DNA from 2 places in the Porticoccus hydrocarbonoclasticus MCTG13d genome. Region 1 is predicted to be linked to the other one. Evidence: predicted binding sites of a transcription regulator. Region 1 holds the regulator's gene; the other holds the start of a gene.

Region 1 (8,496 bases):
AGCCAGTGCCGCCTCCGGCATACCGGTCATACCGACGATGTCACAGCCGTCATTGGCCATTCGCGCAATCTCGGCAGCGGTTTCCAGCCTGGGGCCCTGCGTGGCGCCATAAACAGCCTCTGCATGAATCCTTGTCTCACAGGCAGTTCCACAGGCAATAGCCGCCTGCAACAGTCTGTCCCGCAGGCTGTCGTCATAGGGAAAAGTAAAGTCAATGTGCTGTAATACCTGATCCGGGCTATCCGAGTAGGTGTGGCCCCGTCCAAACGTATAATCAATAATCTGATCGGGAATAACCAGATCCCCCGGGCCCATTTCGCCATTAATACCACCCACCACATTGACGGCATAGATAGCCTTCACGCCCTCCGCACGCAATGCAGCAATATTTGCCCTGTAATTGACCCGGTGAGGCGGCAGCCGATGAGTCACACCGTGTCGCGCCAGGAATACAACCTCCGTATTGCCCAACGTGCCAAAACAGAGGGGAGCAGACGGCTCGCCCCACTCTGTGGTGACCACACGCTGCTCCTGAACGCTCAAATCGGAAAAGCTGTCCAGCCCACTGCCACCGATAATGCCGATACTCATTCGACTTCCGAAGCTTGCAACAATCGCAGCTGGTCGGGAATATGGACAGTGGAGGTTGGGAAAGCAATCTCGGCACCGTGATCGGCTACGATATCGCTTACCTTTAACAGCACATCCTGTTTTACCTCGTGAAAAACCACCCACTTGGTGGTTTTGGTAAAGGTATAAACAAAAAAGTTAACCGATGAGGCACCAAAAGAGACAAAATTGACGATCATGGTCTGATTCTGATCAATTTCCGGATGATCACACAGCATCTGTTTCACATCGGCGACAATTCCCGCCATTTTATCGACATCCTGATAGCGAATACCCACCGTCTCGTAGATCCGCCGGTTAAACATACGCGAGGGGTTTTCCACGGCAATACTGTTAAACACCGAGTTCGGTACATAGAGTGGGCGCTTATCGAAGGTGCGAATACGTGTCAGTCGCCAGCCGATATCTTCGACAGTGCCCTCGATTTCCTTATCAGGGGATCGCACCCAGTCTCCCACCTTGAAGGGCTGGTCCAGATAAATCATCAAACCACCAAAGAAATTTGCCAGCAGGTCCTTGGCTGCAAAACCCACTGCGAGACCACCGATACCGCCAAAAGCGAGCAACCCAGAAATACTGTAGCCAAAAGCCTGCATGGCAATGAGCGTGGCGGTGATGATGACCGAAGCGCGCAGCAGTTTGCCAATGGCCTTGACCGTGGTCTCATCCATGGGATCACTGGTATATTCAGGATGCACCAGATTCAGTTCAGCGCGCTTAATCAGATTGAGTAAAAATAGCGCAGCCAAAAAAATGATGACAACCCGGTTAATGGGTGCCAGCAAATCGTACCATTCGGACCCAGCCTGTCTGGCAGCGACAGCCGCCGCATAGTTAACCCCCAGTATCCATATTGCCCAGACTACAGGGCGGCGGCACGCCTCAATCAAGGCATCGTCCCAGAAATTTGATGTCTTGAGTGCCCGTTTTTGCAGAAAGTTCAGTATCCGCGTCGCCAGAAATCCTGCTGTCATAGCGGCCAGGACAATCAGAAAAATTTCGGCAATCAACAGATAGCTTTCCCCGGTAATATTGACTAACCACGCTTCCAATTGCTGCATACTATGGATTCCTGTTCACTACTTACTTCAGCTGTTTGGCAAGTTTTTGAGAAGTGATCTGCCAGCGCTCAGAGGCTCGCAATGCATCCCACTCCGGATGCTTCCTGGCCGCCATTTTAGCTAATCTTCCTGACGGCTCCACAGGATTTTCAGATAGAAAATCAATCACTTCCAACGCGCCTTTACGATTGTTACAGACCAGCACCATATCACAGCCGGCCTGCAGCGCACGGCTGGCTTTTTCCGGGTAACCACCCACCAGGTCAGCCCCTTTCATGGACAGGTCATCGCTGAAAATGACACCCTGAAACTGTAATTCGTTTCGCAGTATTTTCTGCAACCAGATAGGAGAAAACCCCACCGGTACAGATTCAACACAAGGGTAAACAATATGGGCGGGCATGATCGCATCCAGCTCATCGGCAAGCCGCGCAAACGGTTGCAAGTCCCGATCACGCAATTGCTGAAGAGAGCGGTTGTCATAGGGAGTTTCGTAATGACTGTCGGCGACGACTCCTCCGTGGCCCGGGAAGTGCTTTCCTGTTGCCGCCATGCCGGCCTGATGCATACCGGTAATAAAATGATGGGCGGCCCGGATGGCTTCCTCCGGATTATCAGCAAACGACCTATCGCCAATTACCGCACAACTTTCACGGTCCAAGTCCAGCACCGGGGCAAAGCTGAAGTCCAGCCCACAGGCAAGTAATTCAGAGGCCATCAGCCAACCGGCATCCTGAAGCAGTGACTCACCACCCTCTTCTTTCAACAATAAATCACCCAGCATCTGCATCGGCGGCAAATGGGTAAACCCATCGCGAAAGCGTTGCACTCGCCCACCTTCCTGATCGACGCAGAGCAACAAGTCACCCCTTATTGCACGAATGTCTGCCACCAGCTCAACCAGTTGACTGTAACTCACAAAATTTCGGGAAAAAAAGATAATACCGCCCACTGATGGATTGAGAATCAGAACTCGTTCTTCCGGGGTCAGCACCAGTCCTTCCAGGTCGAGCATCAATGGACCAAGCGTCATGTCTTAAACCTTTGTTAGCAGGGGGCAAAATAAGAAGGCTGCGGAGACTTGTCAACCTTCTGACAAATTAGACGAATTTTTCATTTTAAAAACAACCTGTTATGACATTCAGCACTTAAAGAATCATCACTTCAGATCAATGAGAGAAATTATCTCCTTCTGGGAAAGGCAGTTACATCATTTATTTAAATAAAAGCTCATAAAAAAGTAACTTTCACCCTGTTTACCGGCTATTCCACTCGTCAGAAATACACCCGGTAGCCAGTGCACTTTTTTCCCGTTGGTGATACGTTCAATGAACTAATGAGGAGGATTAAATCATGGCTTCACAAGTTCCAGTCATTGGCGCCTGGTACGAGGACGCCTCCCAGGATGACATTTTCGAAGTTGTTGCTCTGGACGAGCACAGCGGTTCCATAGAAATCCAGCACGTTGGCGGAGAGGTCAGTGAAATTGACTTCGAAACCTGGCAGCAATTGATACTGCTACCGGCTGAGCAACCCGAAGATTGGCGGGCATCATATGAATTGAGCAACGAAGACAGTCACTTTCCAGATGACATCTTTATCCCTGATAACTGGAATGACCCATTGACGGACATTGATGCCGATACTGTTTACGGGCTCGATGATTTTTAGGGTACCAACGGTACTGTTCGATGCCCGGATTATTCGGCGATCTCCTGTGCCTGCAACATGCGAGCATGTTGCAGGATTATCTTTGCCGCACTCTCAGCATCGTCTACCAGACTAAATAAATGTAAGTCTCTTTCCGAGACACAGCCGTTTTCCAACATCGTCTCCCTCAGCCAATCGAGTAGGCCCTGCCAATAACTGGTCCCCAATAGAACGATGGGAAAGGGCCGCACTTTATTAGTCTGTACCAAGGTCAAAGCCTCAAATAATTCATCAAGGGTGCCATAGCCTCCCGGAAATATGACAAACCCGACGGCATGCTTAACAAACATAAATTTGCGCACGAAAAAATAGCGGAAATCCAGCGATACGTCCTGAAAGGTATTGTGATTCTGCTCCAACGGCAGGGAAATATTCAAACCCACGGAAGTCGCACCTGTGCCATAACAACCCTTGTTTGCTGCCTCCATCACCCCGGGTCCACCACCAGTGATGATGGGCACTCCCTCTTTTCCCAGAATCTCACCAAGTACCACGGCTTCCTGATAGTAGCGGGAGTCGGGCTGAAGACGCGCACTACCGAACACAGACACCGCACCGCCCATGCCTGACAGTGACTCGATGCCATCCACCAGTTCAGACTGAATACGCAGAACACGCCAGGCTTCGGGGATTTTGATTTCTTCCATAAGCTACTCCAATGTCCGAGAAAGCGCCGTCATTGTGATTCCATGATTCACTTTGGCAGCAATCATACTGATACCCTGAGAATATACCGTTGAAAAAAGTTTTTCCCACCACCAATTTAACTTTATACTGTAAATAATTACAGGCTATATTTATTTACAGCAATATGGACAACAACGTCGCAATTGCTGCAATTCATCCCGATGAATCCCGAGGTTAGAGAATGGCGAGTACATCACTGACTGCCCGACAACAGCAAATCCTGAACCTGATCAAACAACATATTGATGAAACAGGCTACCCCCCCACCAGGGCGGAGATTGCCACCGAGCTGGGCTTCAGATCACCTAACGCTGCTGAAGAGCATCTCAGGGCACTGGCGCGCAAGGGCATGATCGAGATGATTTCGGGCGCATCCCGCGGTATTCGTCTGCTGGATGAGCAGCCCGCCGGCCTTCCGTTGATTGGCCGTGTCGCCGCCGGGGATCCTGTTCTTGCAGCAGAAAACATTGAGGACTATCTCGACATCGGAGCCAACCTGTTTAACCCTAGAGCGGATTACCTATTGCGTGTTCATGGTATGAGCATGAAAAATGCCGGCATCATGGACGGTGATTTACTGGCTGTTCACAAAACGGGGCATGCGCAGAAAGGTCAGATTGTGGTCGCGCGCATTGAAGATGATGTGACCGTCAAGCGCCTGGGTAAAAGCCTGAAACGCCACGAGGTCCTGCTCGAACCGGAAAACGAAGAGATGCTCCCCATTGTGGTCGACTTGCGGGAAAAAAGTTTTGTTATTGAAGGCTTGGGGGTCGGGGTTATTCGGACGAATCCCCAATAGTATTTGTCCAGCTACAGGCCCTGAGAGTGCCTCGAACCGACTGTACGAGATAAAGAGCCATCATGGGCAGGCTGACCTCAGTGAAGCACCCGGTTTTTGATCATGGTGCCCTCTTCCATCTGAAAATTGTCTGCACCCAACTCTTCAAAGACTTCAATTCCGGCATCGATCATGGCTTTGGCGACATCAACCTTGGCCTCCTGAAGAAACGCCTTGGCCTCTCCCGAAAAACTGATTCTGATCAATGGTGCATCCTCCTCATCAGTACGCTGCAGAGCGACATCTCCATCGGGCAAAATTACGATTTCAAACAGGGAGATAGCCATTGAATATTCCATCGGGTTTTCAAAAACAACATCCCTGCATTGTACCAGAGGGGTACGGCATTAATAACCCGAGAACAAAAATTAGCTCCCAGTCTGGCTCAAGCAATACCAGTCAGCATTCAATCATGTGCTCTCGATGACGCTCAATCAGGCTCCGGAAAGCTTCCAGCCATTCGTTGAGCAAATCAACACTCAACTCATGCCTGTCTTCACCCTGCTCAATTTGCACCACAGCAATGGGTGACGCAGCATTGACCACCTCCTGTGGCTGAACCTCAAGCAGACGATCTCGGGCATTCAGCAAGTTGGCAAGCCAGCTCCCTTTATCCGCCTCCAGGTTAGCCAACTCCTCGGCCTCAGACGGTGATTGACCAATGGACTCCATCGCCGCAATCAGCCCCTCAACAGATGAAATTGACTCGGCAGCTCTATGTCGATAAGTAGTCGCCACCTCCCGCAGATAGAGACGATAGGCGACTTCGAGCTGGAACAGTGCTGACTGGCAGAGCGCCAACTGCAGGTTTGCCGCTGGCCCGACAACACACGTCAGCTCCCGGTCAGTCTGTTGCAATAACAAGCCACAGAAGTAGAGCTTTTGATTGACAGCCGGCAGAAAGGGATTCACTGGCAGTCTCCTTTACTTCTTACCCTTGCGGTCATCCTTTTCCTGCCAGACACCCTGGTCATAAAACGCCTTCCATCCAGTGGGCTTACCCTCTTGCTCAGACTGGACATACTGCTCACCAGTTTTCCGACTGAAGCGAATCACGGTGAGGATACCATCGGGATCGGCGACGGGAGCATCAAAGAGAAACTGATACTTGGGATCAATTTCTTTCACATGGGGCAGCAGTTCAGCAACCAAGGGCGCCCGGGTTTCACGATGCCGGGGAAACTGGCTCGCCGCTAGAAACAGGCCGGATGCGCCGTCCCTGAGGATATAATGATCCGTTACTTTTTCGCAGGTGAGCTCTGGCATGGGGACAGGATCCATCTTGGGGGGAGCGGGCTGACCACTCCGGAGCAACTTGCGGGTGTTTTTACAGGCATCGTTGGTACAACCGAAATATTTGCCAAAACGCCCCGACTTGAGCTGCATGTCACTACCGCATTTATCACACTCAATCAGCGGACCTTCATACCCCTTGAGCTTGAAAACGCCGGTTTCCACTTCAAAGCCATCGCAGTCGGGGTTGTTGCCACAAACATGCAGCTTTCGCCCCTCATCAATCAAATAGGCATCCATTGCCGTATTGCAGAGGGGGCAACGGTGACGATGCATCAACTGCCTCGATTCGGCCTCATCGTCTTCGTCGACATTAACTGCCTCATCTCCGGGGATAAGGTTCAGCGTGCCTTTGCAGCGCTCTTTAGGCGGCAGGTTGTAACCGGAACAGCCGAGGAAAACCCCCGTCGTGCCTGTGCGAATCATCATCGGTCGACCACATTGAGGGCAGGGAATATCCGTGAGCGATGGCTCATTGGGACGCATACCACCGTCAGCTTCAGCCCGGGTCAACTTCGCTGAGAAATCCGAATAGAATTGATCAAGCACCTGCTTCCATTCCAACTTGCCTTGGGCAATTTCATCCAGATAGGCTTCCATTGTGGCCGTAAAACCATAGTCCATCAGGTCGGTAAAATTTTCGTTCAGACGGTCCGTAACAACATCACCAATTTTCTCCGCATAGAAACGGCGATTGTCGACCCGCACATACCCACGATCCTGGATCGTGGAAATGATAGATGCGTAAGTCGATGGGCGACCAATGCCACGCTTTTCCAGCTCTTTGACCAGAGAGGCCTCAGAGTAACGGGCCGGGGGCTTGGTAAAGTGCTGCATCGGGATCAATTTGTTCAGCAGCAGCCGGGCGCCAACGGACATCTCAGGCAACTCAATGTCGTCCCCTTTTTTGGACATCGCAGGCAACACTTTCAGATAGCCGTCAAACAGTGTCACCCGACCTTTTGCTCGAAGTTCGAAGTCCTCTGCCTTCACTGTCACCGTAGTACTGGTAAATCGTGCCGGCACCATCTGGCAAGCGACAAATTGCTGCCAGATCAACCGATACAGTTTTTTGGCGTCCTCTTCCATCGCATCCAGATCACCTGGCTTGATATCAATATTGGAAGGCCTTATCGCTTCATGCGCTTCCTGGGCACCAGCTTTACTACCATAAATAGTGGGCTTTTCAGGCAGGTACTCAGCACCATACCGCGTTTTGATAAAGTCACGACAGACGCTCACCGCATCAGCACTGAGGTTGGTGGAGTCTGTTCGCATGTAGGTGATATAACCACCTTCGTAAAGGCGCTGGGCAAGCATCATGGTTTTTTTCACCCCATAACCAAGCCGCGTGCTGGAGGCCTGTTGCAGGGTTGAGGTGATAAACGGTGGCGACGGTTTACTGGAAGTGGGCTTGTCCTCACGGGCAATCACCTCGTAGGAAGCATTTTTCAACCCGGTCAGCGCGGCATCTGTCTGGTCCTGACTGACAGGCCTGAACTGATCAGAGCCTTGTTTCTTCACCTCAAAGCGGACCAGATCTTCCTCAGAGGTCTCCAGATCGGCGTGCACTGTCCAGTACTCTTCCGGTTCAAAAGCACGAATTTCACGTTCGCGCTCAACGATCAATTTAACGGCTACCGACTGCACACGACCTGCAGAAAGTCCTCTGGCCACCTTACTCCAGAGCAGTGGCGACACCATAAAGCCAACGACCCTGTCGAGAAAACGGCGAGCCTGCTGGGCGCTTACCCGGTTGGTATCAAGCTTGCCCGGTTTTTCAAAAGCCGCTTTGATCGCTTTTTTGGTGATTTCATTAAAGACAACGCGCTGATAAAGATCGGGGTCACCGCCGATGGCTTCCATGAGGTGCCAGGCAATTGCTTCCCCCTCCCGGTCAAGGTCCGTGGCGAGATAGATATGATCCGCATCCTTAGCCAGCTTTTTCAACTCAGCGACAACTTTTTCCTTGCCGGGCAGAATCTCATAGCGCGCTTTCCAGCCATGCTCGGGGTCTATTCCCATGCGATTGACCAGCTGCTCTCTGGCTCTTCTGGAGCGCTGCTTTGCTTTTTCATCGTCCGACAGCTTGCGGGTGGCCGCAGCAGTCCTGGCCCGTTCTTTTGGGTCAACCGTTTTACCACCACCCGTAGGCAGGTCGCGAATATGCCCGATACTCGACTTCACAATGAAATCGTTGCCGAGATACTTGTTGATCGTTTTCGCCTTGGCCGGCGACTCGACGATAACCAGTGATTTACCCATGAAGCAGCCGTT
Region 2 (8,496 bases), 1.9 Mb from region 1:
ACCCCGGAATGCCGGGAATGCGATTTCTGCCTCAACCCGAAAACCAATCTCTGTCAGGCTATCCGCAGCACTCAGGGCCAGGGGTTAATGCCCGACGGCACCAGCCGGTTTTCCCTCGACGGACAACCCCTGTTGCACTACATGGGCTGCTCCACCTTTGCCAACTTTACCGTGCTGCCGGAGATCGCTCTGGCGAAGGTCCGAGAGGACGCGCCCTTCGAAAAGATCTGCTACATCGGCTGCGGGGTTACCACCGGCATCGGCGCGGTGGCCTTCACCATGAAAGTAGAGCCGGGCTCCACCGTCGCCGTATTTGGTCTCGGCGGTATCGGTCTCAATGTCATCCAGGGTGCCCGAATGGTCGGCGCTACCCGGATCATCGGCATCGACCTGAATCCCGCCAAGGCTGCGCTGGCAAAACAGTTCGGCATGACCGATTTCGTCAATCCGTCAGAGGTGGACGATGTGGTTGGGCACCTGGTGGAAATTACCGGCGGCGGGGTGGACTACAGCTTTGAGTGCATTGGCAATGTCAATGTCATGCGCCAGGCACTGGAGTGCTGCCACAAAGGTTGGGGGGAAAGCTGTATCGTCGGTGTCGCCGGGGCCGGCAAGGAAATTGCCACGCGCCCGTTTCAGTTGGTCACCGGGCGTTCCTGGCGCGGCACTGCTTTCGGCGGAGCGCGGGGGCGCACCGATGTCCCGCGAATTGTCGACTGGTACATGGATGGCAAAATTGACATCGACTCGCTGATCACCCACACCATGCCGCTGGACGACATCAACCGGGCTTTCGACCTGATGCACGCCGGCGAGAGCATTCGCTCGGTGATACGCTACTAGAAAGAGGCCCGACCATGGAACAAATCGACACCCATCGCTGTTTTGACGGCCAGCAGCTCCGCTTCCGGCACCGGGCGGATTCGCTCGACTGTGACATGACATTCTCCATCTACCTGCCACCCCAGGCGGATCAGCGGGCTGTACCGGCACTGTACTGGCTATCCGGCCTAACCTGCACGGATGAAAATTTTGTCATCAAAGCGGGGGCGCAGCGCTATGCGGCAGAATACGGTATCGCGCTGATAGCACCGGACACCAGCCCCCGTGGTGAAGGGGTGCCCGATGACCCGACAGGGGCCTATGATTTTGGTCTGGGCGCCGGATTTTATCTCAACGCCACCCGGCAGCCCTGGGACAAACACTACCGTATGTACGACTATGTCGTGGAAGAGTTGCCTCGTCTTATCAACAACCACTTTCCAGTTGATAATGAAAAAATCGCCATCTCCGGCCACTCCATGGGTGGCCACGGCGCTCTATCCATCGCCCTGAAAAACCCCCAACGCTATCGCTCAGCCTCGGCATTTGCACCGGTCTGCTCCCCCATGCGCTGCCCCTGGGGCGAAAAGGCCCTCGGCAATTACTTGGGGAACGACCGGGATGACTGGCGACAGTACGACAGCTGCGAACTGATCAGGCAGGCAGCACATCACCTGCCCATACTGGTCGATCAGGGTAAAGCGGATGATTTTCTCGATTCACAACTGAAACCCCACCTGCTGGCCGATGCGGCGCAACAGGCCGGATATCCGCTGGATGTTCGCTATCAACAGGGTTACGACCACAGCTATTTTTTTATCAGTTCCTTTATCGGCGATCACCTCCGTTTTCACGCCCGGTATCTCTAACGTCACAGGGAATGAAGTGGAGTGTCGTGCTTTTCACCGAGCAGGCCTGAGCCATTCACGAACCGGGTATTTATCCGACGGTTAAAATTACCGGCAACAACGTTACACGGATCGATCGGAAACAAACCTTTTCTTTCCACCGGATCGCATGTTCCATCACAGGGGTCCGCGCTTTCCACAGACGACCTACAATTTCATTGAATACTGTTTATTTATACAGTATTTTAGCATGATGAAAACATCCCTTTTGATACCAACCACCACTGACCGCCGCATACCCCTGTTTGGCTCAACGGTAAGAACGGGCTTTCCAAGCCCGGCAGACGATTTTGTCGAGAGACCGCTGGATATTCACGACTATCTGGTGAAACATCCTGCTGCCACGTTCTTTGCCCGTGCTGAAGGCGATTCAATGACCGGCTTCGGTATTTTCAGCGGCGACCTGCTGGTGGTGGATCGCGCCCTGCAACCCCAGCATGGCGATGTGGTGATTGCCGCCATCGACGGTGAACTGACCTGCAAGGTACTGGATCTCAACGAGCGGTTACTGCGCGCCGGGAACCTGCGCTATCCCCCTATTGAGCTGCACGACAATGCCGAATTGATCATTGAGGGAGTCGTCGTTCATTCCGTGCGCCATCACCGATGTTTGCGCTAGTTGACTGCAACAGCTGCTACGCCAGTTGTGAACAGATTTTTCGACCGGACCTGCGCAACAAGCCAGTGGTGGTATTGAGCAATAACGACGGCTGTGTGATTGCCCGCTCAAAGGAGGCCAAGGCGCTCGGCATTCCCGACCTGCAAGCCTATTTCAAAATCCGGCCGTTGCTGGAGCGGCACAGGGTCAGTGTTTTTTCCGGTAATTTCCGGCTCTATGGCGATATATCCCGCCGGGTGATGGACAGCCTGCGCCACTTCAGCCCGAATATCGAAATTTACAGTATCGATGAAATGTTTCTGGACCTGGTAGGCATGGATCTACCGTTGCAACAGTATGGCCTGACCATCAAACAGGCCATCTGGCAACAGATACGCATGCCAGTGAGTGTCGGCCTGGCACCCAGTAAAACGCTGGCGAAACTGGCCAACTACGGCGCAAAAAACATTCCGAGTTGCGAAGGGGTCTGTCTGCTGGACAGCCCCCACAAGTGGCAGTGGTTATTGGGCCGGATGCCGGCCACCAAGGTATGGGGTATCGGCCCACGGCTCGGTCAGAAACTGGCAGGAATGGGCATCCGCAGCGCCCGGGAACTGGCCGACAGCAATCCGAAAATGATTCGTCAACGCTTCAATGTCTGCGTGGAACGCACCGTGGCGGAGCTAAACGGCACTTCCTGTATGGCACTGGAAGAGGTGCCACCCGACAAAAAACAGATTTACTGCACGCGGTCTTTCGGTCAAAAACCCACCACCATGGAACCCCTGCTGAAGGCGGTCAGCCTCTATGCCAGCAACGCGGCGCAAAAACTGCGCGGGCAGCAGCATCTGGTCCGGACCATCCAGGTGTTTATCCATACATCGCCCCACCAGCCTGACTACTACAGCAATAGCGCAGTGGTACAACTGCCCTTTGACACCGACGACAGCCGGCTGATCGCCGCCCATTCCAGACAGGCAGTGCGGGCCATCTACCGGCCGGGGCATGCCTATCTGAAAGCCGGAGTCGGCCTGATTGAGCTGATTTCACGCCGGCATCATCAGGCCGACATTTTTCAGAATCATCAAAGTGTCCACACAGATACGCTGATGCAGACACTGGATGCCATCAACCGGCGCTATGGCCGCGGTGCCGCCTTTCTGGCCAGCGCAGGGCGTGGCCAGGGCTGGCCGATGCGCCAGCAGTATTGCTCACCCGCCTACACTACCCGCTGGCATGATCTGCCCGTTATCCGGACTTGATGCCATTAACGACGTTCAAGCTCAGGCGACCTGGCCCATTTTCCAGGAACCGCGACCCCGATCCGTTTCGCGCCACAACTGGTCACTGAGGGATGCCACCGTCTCGACACAGCCACCATAAATCCAGCGCGCCAGCGCTGTGGCGACATCGGGGTAACTGATGCGGGGCGCCACCGGCTCGCAATCAAACCAGAACGCCAGGGCGGCGCGATTAATGCGGTCCTCGATGGCAGCGTAACCGAGCTGCTCCAGGGCGGCAGCATTGGCCAGTTGTTCTATCTGCCCACGAAGCGGCTTGGCCATAATCCGCTTGCCAAGCTGCAGAGCTTCACTGATCAATTCAAATCCCGCATTACAGATCACCCAGTGGCTGTCGATCAGATCCTGCTGGAAACCGTCCCGACTCAGCGGACGAGTATGCAAATGACCATCGTCATGCCAACGTTGACCCGGGGCGTAAATGTAAAACTCATAGTGGGGAAACTGGCGAAACAGTGGCAATAGTGCATCCTGATCTTCAAACGGCAGGTAGACCAGCACCCGCCTTTCCGTGTCTCCCCGGGAGGCAAGGCCGTGCGCAAGATCCACAATCGGCGGTAATATCGGCTGATCAAAATGGTGCCAGTGCAGGCCCACAGGAATGGTGACTGGCGCAAACCGTTGCAGGATCGTACGACTCAACAGATTTCCGCCACGCAGAGGAACCGGAAAAGAGAACGCGTATTGGTGACCAATACCGACACAGGGGATACCCTGGCGACGCGCCGCTCTGGCAGTGACTGGCTCGTAGTCACTGATCACCAGATCGTAGCCTGCCAGGTCCAGCGCCCTGATATCCCGGTGTAACGTCAGCAGACTGGCATGCTGCAAAGTCTTCAGCGGTTGCAGTTGTCCGGCACTGGTATGGAAGGTCAGTCCACGGCGACACTGGAAATCATCAAACGGCGCCATATCAAAGTACGCATCCCGCGGCCTGCCGGAAAACAACCAGTCCACCTGGACATCCGGATAATGATCAAGCGCTCTGGCCATCGCCCGGGCGCGGGAAAGATGCCCATTACCCGTGCCCTGCACACCGTAGAAAATTCTCATAACAAACTGCCTGTTAATTGCAGGGCAACCCAGGCAAGGCTGCCACCAAGCAGGGCGCCAGCCAGTGTATCCAGCGGAAAATGAACGCCCAGTATCACTCGGGACAAGGCCACCAACGACGCCCAGCCATAGAGGTAGCCCGCGATGCCAACAGGTGGCAGAAGTATTGTCAGTGCTGTAGCGACCAGAAACGCACCTGAGGTATGCCCGGAGGGGAAACTGAATTCATCCGATGCCGTAATCACACTTTGGTAACCGGGAATGGCCCGGGGCGGCCGGTTGCGCCTGAAGCTGTTTTTCAGCACGTAATAGCTGACCCGCTCAATGGCAAAGCCGACTGTCAGCACAATCAGTAACTGTACCGCCAGGGAGACCGAGAACAGTGCCGCCAGTGCGGGGGCTGCAGGATAGAGCCAGCCATCGGCACTGCAAGAGACCAGACGGGCAAACCTTCGAATGCCCTTGCGGGTATTCCACTGCACAATACGCAAAAAGGTGGCAACATCGAGCAAGTGGAGTGTTTGTAGCGCTTTTGGTGTTGTCATAAATCACACATTAGGCAGCACTTGTGACAACCACATGAACGAAATATGACCATCCTGTGAAACAGATTACCTGTCACAACTTTGCAGCTGGTAAAGTGTCAAAGTAAAACGCAGAGGACGATTTGAGGGTTGAAATGCGGATTACAGGTACCGGACAGGCGGCGCTGATAATACTGGCAATGCTTGCCTGCCAGGCGCAGGGCCAGCAGATTGTCTACAAATCCGTGGACATCAATGGCAATGTGGTTTACAGCGATGCACCGCTGGAAAACGCCGTACTGGTGGAGACCATTACCCTGCCGGACGCTGCCGGGAAAGACGGTGTTCAAAATGACGCGGACGCCCGTATCGAACAGATGGCCAACACCACGGAACGCCTGCAACAGGATCGGGAAAAAAGAACCCAGGCCCGCAGGGAGGCTGAAGAGGCCCTGATTCCCGAACAATTGACCACACCACCGGTAATCTACCGGGAAGAGCACTACTACAACAATTATTACCCCCATTACAATCGCCACCCCTACCGTCCATTCTGGCAAAAACCCCGGCGGTATCCCCCACGCTATCGCAGTGGTGAGCGTTACAATAACGACACCCTGCTGGTGCCAAAATCAAAACTGCTGACACCCTCCCCACATCAATGAGAAAATCCCGGGCCGGTTCTGATTGCACCGGAATGCACTCAGGATCATCGCCACTTGCCGGAACCTAGCAAACCATGACAGAAACCACCAGACTGCCACTTTTTCCGCTGACGCAGCCGCTTTTTCCGGGCACGACGCTCAATCTGCAGATTTTTGAGCAGCGCTATCTGCGGATGATCACCGAGTGTTTTAAAAAAGAGCAGCCCTTCGGGATCGTACCCATACTGGAGGGGTCAGAAGTGGGCGCAGTGCCCAGAGTCTATCCTTGGGGGGTCATTGCCGAGATTATCGATTGGAGCCAACTTGAAAACGGCCTGCTGGGTATCATGATACGCGGTAATCAACGGTTTCAGTTACTCAATAGCGAGGCGGAACAGGATGGTCTGGTCACCGGTATTGTCCGGTTCTGTCCCCCTGATGAGCCACTTGAACTGGACGATTCAACGGCGGATCTGCTCGATCTACTGATGGCGCTGGCCGAAGGTGACCCGATTGCCCAACAAGCATCAGCCGCTCCCCAGGATGGCAATGCACTGGGCTGGGAACTGGCCCGCCTGCTGCCCATAGAACCGGAGCTGCGAATCAGTCTGCTGGAGCTGAATGATCCGGGAGAACGCCTGCAACAAATTCGCAACTGGCTAATCACAATGAGCCAGAGCTAACCGCCCAACTAATCAGCCACACTGGCCCGCAATCGGCTGGCAAGGGCTGGCAATAATGCGTCACAGGGCAAGGACAGCTTCAGGGCCACCAGCCCATCCGCACGGGTTTTCCCCTGATTGATCACCGCAATCGGTTTGCCCTGCGCCGCGGCCCAGCGACAAAAACGGAACCCGGAATAAACCATCAGGGAGGAACCCACCACCAACAGGGCCTCGGCACGCTGAAGTTCTGCAGCCGCGTCTGCAACCACCTGCTGCGGCACCGTACCACCGAAAAATACCGCATCCGGCTTGAGCGTGCCCCCGCAAAATTGGCATTCGCACACCTGTAGCGCTGAATAATCCAGATCGTCCAGCTCCGCGTCACCATCCGGACCGACCTCTCCCACCTGTTGCGCAAAAAGTCCGTTGTGCTGCTCCAGCCAACGCTGAATATCCTCCCGATGGAATAACGCATCACAGCCCAGGCAACGCACGCGATCGATGCGACCATGAAGGTCTATCACGCGACGACTCCCCGCCCGCTGGTGCAGCCCATCCACATTCTGGGTCACCACTGAACGAATCATACCCAGCGCCTCCAGCCCAGCCAGGGCGAAGTGTGAAGGGCTGGGGCGGGCATCACGCATAAAGCGCCAGCCCACCATATTGCGGGCCCAGAAGCGCTGTCGGGTACCGTAGTTATTGAGAAAATCCCCATGCTGTACCGGTGGCCTGCGCTGCCATTGACCCTCACTGTTCCGGTAAGTCGGTACGCCCGATGAGGCACTGATACCGGCACCACTCAATACCAGCAAGTCCGGGTAACGGTGTACAAAATCAGCCAGCAGCTGCAGAGGTTCATTGTCCATCATGGTGTCTGATTGTGCCCCGGTTTTACGATTGTCGCCAATCGTCGTCTATTGCACCTGTCGAATAAAAAATTATCTCTGGATCACCAGGACTTATCTGTCTTGCGACGATATAATGCGCGGTCCTGAAATCACCGCACTGAATGACATGGATCTCAAAGCATACATGCAACAACTTGGACAGCAGGCCAGGACCGCATCCCGGGTCATTGCCACCGCCTCCACCGAGACAAAAAATGCTGCACTGCTGGCCATTGCCGAAGCGCTTGACAGCAACCGGGCCAGCGTCCTGAGCGCCAATGCGCTCGATATGCAAAATGGCCGCGACAGTGGCCTGGATGCCGCACTGCTGGATCGGCTCGAGCTGAATGAGGCCCGCGTGGATGCCATGATCGAGGGCCTTCGTCAGGTCGCCGAACTGCCCGACCCTATCGGGGTTATCAGCGACAGAAAAACTCGCCCGAGCGGTATTGAAGTGGCGAAAATGCGCGTCCCCCTCGGCGTTGTAGGCATCATTTATGAGTCGCGCCCCAATGTCACTGTGGATGCCGCCAGCCTCTGCCTGAAGTCTGGCAATGCCACTATCCTCCGTGGCGGTAGTGAGGCCATTGAATCCAACCGGGCCATTGCCGACTGTATCCGGAAGGGACTCGCCAGCAACGGACTTCCGGAAACCATCGTCCAGGTGATCGAGATCACCGACCGGGCCGCAGTGGGTGAGCTGATCACCATGACCGACTATGTGGACGTGATTATCCCCCGCGGTGGCAAGGGCCTGATTGAACGGATCAGCCGTGAAGCACGGGTGCCTGTGATCAAGCATCTGGATGGCATTTGCCATGTCTATATCGACGATAAAGCCGATCTGGAGATGGCGTTCAACATTGCCATGAATGCCAAAACCCACCGCTACGGTGTCTGTAACGCCATGGAAACTTTGCTGGTGGCAAAGGCCGTGGCCGCCAAGATTCTGCCCAGACTGGCAGAGGCCTATCGGGCCAAGGGCGTGGAACTGCGCGGCTGCGAACAGACCTGTGCCATTATCGACTGCCCGCCTGCCACTGAAGAGGATTGGCACACGGAATATCTTGCACCAATTTTGTCCATCAAAG

Evidence for each region. Region 1 encodes LexA, which represses DNA repair genes until DNA is damaged. Its sites were predicted from a motif close to ACTGTNTNTANANACAGT; they were not measured.
Region 2: a site for LexA is predicted at 1,895-1,912, ahead of U740_RS00915 (LexA family protein). Genes of this name have one in related genera too.

The regions. Positions count from the first base shown of each region.
Region 1 is NZ_JQMM01000001.1:2,099,764-2,108,259, forward strand. Features, by position in the region: gene U740_RS10000 (S-methyl-5'-thioinosine phosphorylase) at 1-591, opposite strand, end outside; gene U740_RS10005 (mechanosensitive ion channel family protein) at 588-1,691, opposite strand; gene nagZ (beta-N-acetylhexosaminidase) at 1,714-2,724, opposite strand; gene U740_RS10015 (DUF6763 family protein) at 3,045-3,362, shown strand; gene U740_RS10020 (LOG family protein) at 3,392-4,048, opposite strand; gene lexA (transcriptional repressor LexA) at 4,270-4,887, shown strand; gene U740_RS10030 (hypothetical protein) at 4,965-5,213, opposite strand; gene U740_RS10035 (DUF6586 family protein) at 5,326-5,838, opposite strand; gene topA (type I DNA topoisomerase) at 5,851-8,484, opposite strand.
Region 2 is NZ_JQMM01000001.1:188,138-196,633, forward strand. Features, by position in the region: gene U740_RS00905 (S-(hydroxymethyl)glutathione dehydrogenase/class III alcohol dehydrogenase) at 1-843, shown strand, start outside; gene fghA (S-formylglutathione hydrolase) at 858-1,691, shown strand; gene U740_RS00915 (LexA family protein) at 1,921-2,349, shown strand; gene U740_RS00920 (Y-family DNA polymerase) at 2,337-3,590, shown strand; gene U740_RS00925 (MJ1255/VC2487 family glycosyltransferase) at 3,612-4,682, opposite strand; gene U740_RS00930 (phosphatase PAP2 family protein) at 4,679-5,227, opposite strand; gene U740_RS00935 (DUF4124 domain-containing protein) at 5,362-5,871, shown strand; gene U740_RS00940 (LON peptidase substrate-binding domain-containing protein) at 5,946-6,533, shown strand; gene U740_RS00945 (NAD-dependent protein deacetylase) at 6,542-7,387, opposite strand; gene U740_RS00950 (glutamate-5-semialdehyde dehydrogenase) at 7,533-8,496, shown strand, end outside.